DNA from 3 places in the Ruegeria sp. HKCCSP346 genome. Region 1 is predicted to be linked to each of the others. Evidence: riboswitches for the same ligand, from Rfam matches in the RefSeq annotation. Region 1 holds a riboswitch; each other region holds the start of a gene.

Region 1 (3,244 bases):
TTTCCGGGCGATATTTGCGGGCGAGAACCTGATAGGCGGGGCTGGAGCTGTCTGTCATGTCTTCTCGTTGGGATTCGGTGCTTGGGCACAGCGTAGTGGCCACCGTTGCCCGCGTCCACAGCGTGGCGCGATGATTTTTGATTTAGAAACGAGTCGCTTTCGCACTAAACTGCATCAGCGGATTTAATGGCTCATTTTTGTATAGAGTTCTTTGGGGAGGACAGGATTCATGTCGCAGTTGGTGATCTACGCCCTGCAAGTCGGTGGCGGAACGCTGGCGCTGACCTCGATGCCCGGACGCGGCGGAGATTACTCCAGCGATCTGGATATGATCGCAGCCTGGCAGCCGGGGCTTGTTGTTTCGATGACGACGGATGTCGAAATGCTTCAGGACGGGGCGCAGGAATTTGGAAGCGATATTCAAAGCCGCGCCAGCCGATGGGTTCACCTGCCGATCGAAGATTTCGGAGCGCCGACAAAAGCGATTGATGACGCGTGGCCGTCCGTCAGCGCCGCGGCCCGGCACGCGCTGTCCGGCGGAGGTCGCGTATTGGTACACTGCCGCGGGGGCTGTGGCAGGTCAGGTATGATTGTCCTGCGGCTGATGGTCGAATGCGGCGAAGGCGCGGACACGGCGCTGCAACGATTGCGGGCGGTGCGCCCTTGCGCCGTCGAAACGGATGCGCAACTGGCCTGGGCCTCTCGGCGTGCCCAGGCACAGGTCAGTCTGGACTCAGATTGAAATCTGCGCGGGCGCGCAAGCAGGTTTTCGAGGCCGGATCGTAGAAACTTCGATCATCGCGCAGGGTGGGGTTTTCACGACGCCGGATGGCATCGCACTGAACGTGTTTCCGAAGATCAGGTCGGCATAGCCGTTCAGCGGCTCAATCGCGGTTTCGGGCTGCGTCCCGCAAAAGACACGAATGCGGTCTGATTGCGCGCGGAAAATTGCATGACATCCTTCGCTGCAATGTGACAGCGCGCTGCTGCCCTCAATCTCGAAATCGTCACTTGTGGCCGAGGTCGCCTGGGCCATGGCTTCGGATATCGAGCGCGCCAGCCGCGCCAAAGCGGGACAGGTTTTGCCCGTCCGCTGACATACTGTTGCACTGAATTCATGTGTCTTTGTCTTCCAGATCATCCTGCGCCCTCCGCGCTTGGTGGACAGGATATTTGGGACAGGTGGGACAGCGTGATGCCGTCAGGACCTGCCCGGACACCCCGCCCGAGTTTCGGTTTCGTTTCCGATGGCAGGTCTCCTGACTTGCGGGTCATCGCTTTGCCGACCTTCCCAGCCTTTGGGCCAGTGGTGTTTCGGCATCGCTTACCGTTTACAGTTGCGGGGGCAGTCGCGGATTTGGTTGTTGCCTGCATGACCAGACATTACCGCACCGTGTTCCCTTTTCATCCCGACCCCTTGTGGAGGCCGGAAACCATCACACAACCGCTAGCGTTTGAGCACGCATCGAGTCAAGCCGATCTTTTGACCGGACGCTTGGTCATGCTGGATACGGTGTTGGTTCATGCATAGTGTCCAGGGCGTTGAGGTTCGGAAACAGGATTTACCAAGCGCAAAGCCAGAGATCATGTTGGACACAGAGCAAACGGTAATGACCGAAGAATTTCGCTTTCCGTCCGGGCAGAAAACACTGTCTGCCCGGTTGTACAGCCCGCTGTCTTCGCCCGAAATCGTCGTCGTGCTGAACAGTGCAACGGGTGTGCCGCGCGATTATTACCGTCATTTCGCACGATGGCTTGCTGCCGAGCAGGGTATGGCCTGCCTGACCTATGACTATCGCGATTACGGGCATTCCTTGACCGGCCGCCTGAAAGATTCGCGTGCGACCATGGCGGATTGGGCCTTGATCGACATGCCCGCGGCACGGGCAGAAATGCGCAGACGGTTTCCCGATTCGCAGCATTGGACCATCGGCCATTCGATCGGTGCGATGTTGGGGCCTGTGCAGCCGGATATCGATCTGATTGATCGCATGATCTGTGTGTGTTCGGGGCTGGTAACCCTAAGCGACCATCCATGGCCCTATCGTGGTTTGGCAGGATTGTTCTGGTATGGTCATGCCCCGCTTTTGGCCCGAGCCCTTGGCTACCTTCCCGGAAAGGCGATCGGGTTCGGCTCGGATCTGCCGGCATCGGTCTATTGGCAGTGGCGCAAATGGTGTACGGCGCCTTTGAACTATGTGCCTGAAATCGGGCATGAGTTACCTGCGGCGCAGTGGAAGGATTCTGGAACGCCCGTGGATTTGTTCACCTTCGAGGACGACCAGATGGTGCCGCCGGAAGCGGTTTGGCGGCTTGCGGATCTTTACGGCCCCGATGCCAACCGCCACCTGCTGAGCCCTGCCGATTTCGGGTTGCCCGAGGTTGGTCATATCGGAGCATTTGCCCGGCGCAATGCAGCGGTTTGGCCGCGACTGATCGCTTGATCAGACGCGGCGCAGGACGGGCCGGGCACCGTCCAACGATCACCGGTTGCGAAGTTTCTTTTCCTTCATGACGCCACGGACCATCTTGCCGAACGCTTTGTCCCGCGCCCGGGACTGCGCGACGGTTTCAGAATTGCGCTGATCTTCGCGCCGAAGCTTGCGCCACCGGTCCAATCGAGCCGGATCAAGCGTGCCCTGGCTTATTGCCTTTTGCACGGCACATCCGGGCTCGGAGCTGTGCTGGCAATCCGAAAAACGGCAGTCCCGGCTCAACTCGGCAAGGTCCGAGAAAACGTCGTCGATCCCGTCCCGAGCGTCCAGCAGGCGCAACGCGCGCATTCCGGGTGTATCGATCAACCAGCCACCGTTGCGCATCCGGTGCAATGCGCGTGCGGTCGTCGTGTGCCGGCCCCGCGCGTCATCCTCGCGAATGTCCGAGGTGGCGAGATCCTGATCGGTCATGGTATTGGCAAGTGTCGTCTTGCCAACGCCCGACGATCCAACCAGCGCTCCGGTCTGGCTTTTGGGGCACCAGGACAGAACCTTTTCAACCTCTGCCGGGTCCAGCGCGTTGATCGCCAGAACCGTCAGGAACGGATCCAGTGATTGCACCTGCCCCGAGAAACTGTCGGGGTCCGCCGATTTGTCGGCCTTCGTCAGAACAACGACCGGGTAGCACCCGGCCTGATGCGCAAGCGCCAGATATCGTTCCAGCCGGGGCAGTTTGAAGTCGGCATTGCACGAGCTGACGATGAACAGCACATCGACATTGGCTGCAATCAGTTGCGTCGCGGCGCCTG
Region 2 (3,244 bases), on a different contig from region 1:
TCACCGTCAACTTTGCCCGCAAAGGCTTTGAGAGTCATTCCCAGCTCTTCCGCCTTCGCTGTCGCACCTTCCTTCATTTTGACAAAGAACGGGTTGGTGTCCGTCTTGGTGATCAGACAAACGGTTTCGCCTTCCGCCATTGCACTGCCAGCCATGGCAGTAACCCCGAGCGCAGCAGCACCCGCAAGTCTTGCAAGTTTCATCGATTATCCTCCCAGTTTTTCCTGTGCCGTACAGGGCACGAGGGCGATCAGGCAAAAACCCTGATCCCATAAGAAACAATCACAAGATTCGAAATTTGAGTCAATAAATAAATCACTCTTATTTATTATTGACAGGGCGGGCGGGCTTTCTCATTCTTCAGCAGGAAAGGGGTGGTCGTGCCGGAAAATTCATCTCGGAAAAATTCGATTGGCCTGCACGGGTCGGAGGTGCGCGGAACCAATCAAAGCGGGATGCGGGCCCGGAACGAACGGCTGGTGTTGTCGCTTGTCCGGCGTCATCAGGCTCTTGCTAAGTCCGAGATTGCGCGCATGACCGGACTGTCGGCGCAAACCGTTTCCGTCATCATGCGGCTGCTTGAGAAGGACGGTTTGCTTTTGCGCGGTGAGCCGGTCCGCGGGAAAGTCGGGCAACCTTCCGTTCCCATGCGCCTCAACCCGGATGGTGCGTTTTTCTTTGGGCTCAAGGTCGGGCGCCGCAGTACCGAGCTGGTATTGACTGACTTTGTCGGAAATGTGCGGCAACGCGAGCGGCGAACCTATGACTATCCAACGCCAAAAGCCACTTTGGAGTTTTCTATACAGAGTCTGGGGAAAATGATGTCATCCATGTCGCCCGAGGCCAAAGGCAGGATTGCGGGTCTTGGAATTGCCATGCCGTTCTACCTGTGGGACTGGGCCCAGACCCTTCAGGTTCCTCAGGAAGAAATGGACCCGTGGCGCGTATCAGACCTGAAGGCTGACCTGGCTCGTCGCCTCGATATGCCGGTTTTTCTGCAAAATGACGCCACTGCGGCTTGTGGGGCGGAATTGGTATTCGGTCCGGCCGATGGACCAAGGGATTTCCTGTACTTCTATATCGGGTTTTTTATTGGCGGCGGTGTGGTTCTCAATGGTGCGATCTTTTCCGGGCGTGGAAACTCGGGCGCAATCGGCCCCCTGCCTGTACCGGATGGTGCGGGTGGTGTCAGACCGCTTATCGACGTGGCCAGCCTGTATGTTCTCGAGCGTGCAATCACCACAGCAGGGGTAACGTCGCATTCCATTTGGGAAACGACCCAGCGTTGGGATGTGCCAAAAATTCAACTGGAAAACTGGTTGAAACGGACGGCAAGCGGGATTGCTTATGCGATTGTCTCATCCTGTAGCCTGATAGATTTCGAATGCGTGAAGATTGACGGCTGGATGCCGCAGGACATCAAGGCGCGTTTGGTTGAAATGGTCGAAGACAAACTGTCCGAGCTGAACCTGACCGGTCTCGAGCACCCCGTGGTGCTGGCAGGGACCGTGGGCCCGGATGCACGCTCACTGGGCGCGGCAAGCCTGCCATTGTCGGAAAGGTATCTTTCAGAAGCTTAGATGTGAAATCACCCTGTTGCCTTGGATATTTCACAAACCGGTTCACTCTCGCAAACTGCCGAGCTCATAATTTTCGATGGCCGTAACACATTTTCGTTGACGGAAGGCTGAGTTGTCTGGCAAGCCGCTCGGCATGTCCGGTTCCGGGGCTTGCTCTGGAATCAATAGGGAATGCGGTGCGGGCTCAGGCCCAATTCCGCAACTGCACCCGCAACTGTAAGCGGCGAGCAGGGCTGAAACGCCACTGGGGTTTGCCCCGGGAAGGCCAGTCCAACGCTTTGACCCGCAAGTCAGGATACCTGCCGGACATGTGTCCTCATAAGGGGCACTCCTAATCGGCGACGGGATGTGCGTCGTACCAGGATGCCTGAAAGGGTGATTTGGCGTTGAATGTCCCGTAGTCAAAACGAATTTCGCGCCGGGATTGGCGCGACGGGACAAGGACGACTGTTCATGAAAACGCTGCTCAGCGCAGCCGTTGCCGCGGTGGCTCTTCCCGCCATCGCAGATGCGCATTTTCTTTTGGAATACACGACCGATACCATGATCCAGAAACCGGGCGATGTGCCGGTCAAGCTGATTTTCTGGCATCCGTTCGAGAACGGCCACGTCATGGATCTTGAAAAGCCGCAGGAATTCTATGTGATCCACAACGGTGAAAAGACCGATTTGCTGGACACGTTGGAACCTATCCGGTTCACCGGCGGGGAAAACGAGGGCGTGGCGTTCAAAGGCAGTGTCCCGGTCAAACGGTCGGGCGACTATGTGCTGGTGACGGTTCCTCAGCCTTATTACGAGGAATCCGAAGACATCTATATCCAACAGCTCACCAAAGCCTTCCTGAACCGCAACGAATTGCCGACCGACTGGATGAATCCCGTAGGTTTGCCGACCGAGATTATCCCGCTGAACAAGCCGACCAACATCATCGCGGGTTCGACTTTCACGGGCCGTGTGCTGGCTGATGGTCAGCCGGTTGCGGGGGTCGAAATCGAGATCGAGTACATGGCCGCCGAGCCCGACATGGAAAGTTCGGCCGCTTCTGCACCGAAAGTCTCTCCGATGCCGGGTGGTGCGGTGGTCGCCATATCTGACGACAACGGGTATTTCTCGTTCGGCGTTCCAAATGCCGGTTACTGGGGTTTCGCAGCACTTGGTTCCGGTCCGGCAACCGAACATGAGGGCAAAGAACTCAGCCAGGATGCGGTCATCTGGATTCGCTCCTGGGATCTGGAGTAACCCAAGATGCACATCGTCGACGGAGCCCTTTCCAACCCGGTTGTAATTGGCGGCGCCATAGCCGCCGCGGGCGGGATCGCCATGGGTCTCAGGTCTCTGGATCTTGATCGCATCCCCACTGCGGGCGTGCTGTCAGCCAGTTTCTTCGTGGCTTCGTTGATCCACGTACCCATTGGTCCGTCGTCGGTCCATCTGATACTCAACGGCATGGCCGGGCTGCTGCTTGGTTGGGCCGCATTCCCGGCTTTGTTCGTCGGGCTTTTGCTACAGGCGGTCTTTTTCGGCTTTGGCGGGTTGACGGTGTTGGGGATCAACACCGTCAACATCGCCTTTCCAGCTGTGGTGGCCGGAATGTTGTTCGGTCGTCTGATCGCGCGTGGAACGCCTTCGCAAGGTGCGATTTGGGGGGGCGTCGGCGGCGCATT
Region 3 (3,244 bases), on a different contig from region 1:
ATCAGCTTCCCGCTGTCTCTGCCCTGTATCTCGGCGGAATCAGCCTTGCGTGTGAACCTTGCGCAGATGCATATGCCGCCCTTCTGCACCGCCACGGTTCCGACCGTGCGGTGATGCTGGACCCGAATATTCGCCCGGATTTCATCAAGGATCAAACCCGGTTTCGGACGCGTTTGAACCGCATGATCTCGCGTGCGGATATCGTAAAGGTTTCAGACGAGGACCTGGATTGGATTATTCCGGGCGCTGAATCCGAAGCCGCGAAAGCGTCTGTGCTGTTGCAGGCGGGTCCTTCCGTTGTCATCGTCACGCGCGGCAGTGACGGGGCGCACGGTTACCTGGCGGATGGTTCCGAAGTTTCGGTTCCCGTGAAACCCGTTGAAGTGGTCGATACGATCGGCGCAGGTGACACGTTCAACGCCGGCGTTCTGACCGAGCTCAGCCGCGCAGGGCATCTGACCAAGTCAGGTCTTCGCGGATTGACGGTTGAAAGCCTGCAAGCAGCCATGGAACTGGGCGCTGACGTGGCGGCCGTGACCGTTTCCCGAGCCGGGGCAGAACCCCCCTGGGCGCACGAACTTTGATCTGTGGGACGGCATGATGAAACGATCCGAAATCAACCGTATCAAGACCCGGGCACAGGCGTTCATTCAGTCCTTCGGTGCCGTGTTGCCACCCTTTGCGGATTGGTCGCCCGAGAAAATGCGCAGCCCTCTGGCCGAAACGATCCGCAGCCGCGGGCTGGGATGGGACATTACCGATTACGCCCAGGGCCGTTTTGATGAACTTGGACTGTTTCTATTCACTTTGCGCAATGGTGAGGCGAAGGATCTGAAATCCGGGCGCGGGATGCTCTATGCGGAAAAACTGTTGATCTCGAAAGAAAATCAGCTTTCTCCGATGCACCGGCATATCATCAAGGCAGAAGACATCATCAACCGGGGCGGCGGCGATCTCGTTCTGGAAATCCATGCGTCGGATCCAAACGGTGGCGTCGACCGCGACAACCCGGTGACGGTCCCAAGCGATGCCTGCCCTGTAACCTTGCAACCCGAAGAGCACTTGCGGCTGAAGCCGGGGCAAAGCGTAACTCTGATGCCCGGCATCTGGCACGCTTTCTGGGCCGAGCGCGGTGATTGCCTTATTGGCGAGGTATCGACCGTGAATGACGACCGAACGGACAATGTGTTTGAAAAGCCAATCCCACGGTTTTCAAAGGTTGAGGAAGATACCGAACCGGATTTTCTTCTTGTATCAGACTATTGACACCGTTCGGTCCGGGCTGGCGCAGCAGGATCGCTGGCTCAACCGTTGCAATTCCGTCCACTACCCTTTCGCCTGCCGCTTGACAAGTCAGGCGTAGCCGGACTAGCTGAGCGGGATGGTTCCGTAAGGGATGAAAATGGGAACACGGTGCGGCGCTGGAATGTGCCAAGTCCGTGACTGCCCCCGCAACTGTAAGCGGTGAGCGACGCCACTTCACCACTGACCCAAAAGGGTTGGGAAGGTCGGCCGAGCAACGACCCGCAAGTCAGGAGACCTGCCATCACACTATGAACCAACCCGAGGCGGGGCGTCTCGGAAGGAGGCTTGATGGCGCGTTTGCGTAATATCCGGGTATGTGCCCTCTGTCTGCATCTGGCAAACGACGGAGAAGGCAATGACCTGTTATTCTGATCACTACGTTCTGATCTGTTCAACATGTCAGGGGACGATGTCTGCCGAAGCCGCACAAGACGCGCTGGATGCCCGGTTGCCTGACGGTTTTGAAACCCGAATGGTGGCCTGCATGGCAGGTTGTGAACGGGCCATGACCGTCGGATTTCAGGCCCCGGGCAAAGCGCAGTACCTGTTTGGCGATATCACGACAACTCGCGATCTGTCTGCCTTGGTCGAATTTGCGATCCAGTTCGGCGACAGCGACGACGGCTGGACCAGTGCCTCGGACCGCCCCCCTGCCCTTTTCGCAAAGACCTTATCGCGAATTCCCGCGTTGCCTTTCGGGGGGTCATCATGAGTTTTCTGATTGCAGAGAATTTGGAATACTACGCGCTCAATGGCGACATCCTGTTGCAGGATGTGTCCTTTCGTCTGGAAGAAGGATCAATTCTGGCAATCGCCGGGCCGAACGGCGCCGGCAAAACCACTCTGCTGAAACTGCTGTGCGGGATTGAACGGATTGCGTTGGGCGATGTTTGGATAGAAGGACAAAGCCTTCGGACCCTGTCCGCCCGCCAACGTGCCCGCTCCATTGCTGTGGTCGGGCAGCAGGAAATGCCCGACGGGCGGATGCGCCTGCAAGACTACGTTGCGCTGGGGCAAATCCCGATTCAGGGCGAACGTTCGGTGACTCAGCACAGGGCTGATCTTGAACGGGTGCTGACGACGACCGAGCTGTTGCATTTTGCCAACAAAACGATGGGTCAACTGTCCGGCGGAGAACGTCAGCGCGCGCACATCGCGCGCGCGCTGGCCCAGAACCCGTCCTTGCTGTTTCTGGACGAGCCAACCAACCATCTGGACCCCGATGCCAAGGGGCACATGCTGTCTCTGGTCGCTGATCTGGGGGTAACGGTCGTCATGATCGTCCATGATCTGGTCATGATCCCGGAATTCGCCACCCATGTGGCGTTGATGAAAGCCACGCGCCTGACGGGGTTCGGGCCTGTTGGCGAAGTTCTGACCCCAGACCGGGTAAGTGAGACATTCGGCGTGGATTATCTGTGCTTTCAGCACGAAGGCCGCACGATCCCCGCACTGGACATCCGAAAACGGAAACTGTCATAATAACAGGAGCTTACATATGATGCAGAAACTCTGGCCGGTGGTTGTCTTCGCTGGCTTGGCAGGTGGCGTGGCAGCGGAAGCCGTCACCGTGGACAATTGCGGCGAACCGCTGGTTTTTGACTCGGCGCCGGAACGTCTGGTCGTGCATGATATGAACATGGCGGATATGGCCTTTGCACTCGGCCTTCAGGACGAGATCGTGGGACTTACCGGGATTTCGGGCTGGTACAAAACCAGCCCTGACTTTGATGCTCAGCGCGGCGACATCCCAGAGCTTGCCCCCAAATACCCGACGATTGAAAACCTTGTGGCCGTCGAACCTGATCTGTTTTTTGCCGGTTGGTACTATGGCATGAAACCCGGCGGAGATGTCACGCCCGACACGCTGGAACCCTTTGGTATCAAGACCATGATCCTGACCGAAAGCTGCGTGCATCTGGACGAGGATCGCCCCGAA

The links. Region 1 has a riboswitch for cobalamin ahead of I9185_RS19725 (hypothetical protein). Riboswitches for the same ligand answer to the same signal wherever they lie in the genome.
Region 2: it holds a riboswitch for cobalamin, as region 1 does, so the genes downstream of both, I9185_RS19890 (DUF4198 domain-containing protein) here and I9185_RS19725 (hypothetical protein) in region 1, are expected to answer to the same signal.
Region 3: it holds a riboswitch for cobalamin, as region 1 does, so the genes downstream of both, I9185_RS09755 (DUF1636 domain-containing protein) here and I9185_RS19725 (hypothetical protein) in region 1, are expected to answer to the same signal.

What each region holds. Positions count from the first base shown of each region.
Region 1 covers NZ_JAEDOT010000012.1:47,292-50,535, reverse strand. The annotation lists gene I9185_RS19735 (DNA polymerase III subunit gamma/tau) at 1-91, opposite strand, end outside; gene I9185_RS19730 (dual specificity protein phosphatase family protein) at 230-742, shown strand; gene I9185_RS19725 (hypothetical protein) at 734-1,141, opposite strand; cobalamin riboswitch at 1,232-1,453, opposite strand; gene I9185_RS19720 (hypothetical protein) at 1,611-2,444, shown strand; gene rsgA (ribosome small subunit-dependent GTPase A) at 2,484-3,244, opposite strand, start outside.
Region 2 covers NZ_JAEDOT010000013.1:18,836-22,079, forward strand. The annotation lists gene I9185_RS19880 (sugar ABC transporter substrate-binding protein) at 1-203, opposite strand, end outside; gene I9185_RS19885 (ROK family transcriptional regulator) at 456-1,580, shown strand; cobalamin riboswitch at 1,702-1,902, shown strand; gene I9185_RS19890 (DUF4198 domain-containing protein) at 2,034-2,819, shown strand; gene cbiM (cobalt transporter CbiM) at 2,826-3,244, shown strand, end outside.
Region 3 covers NZ_JAEDOT010000002.1:259,412-262,655, forward strand. The annotation lists gene I9185_RS09745 (carbohydrate kinase) at 1-584, shown strand, start outside; gene I9185_RS09750 (D-lyxose/D-mannose family sugar isomerase) at 601-1,266, shown strand; cobalamin riboswitch at 1,366-1,563, shown strand; gene I9185_RS09755 (DUF1636 domain-containing protein) at 1,661-2,017, shown strand; gene I9185_RS09760 (ABC transporter ATP-binding protein) at 2,014-2,787, shown strand; gene I9185_RS09765 (ABC transporter substrate-binding protein) at 2,804-3,244, shown strand, end outside.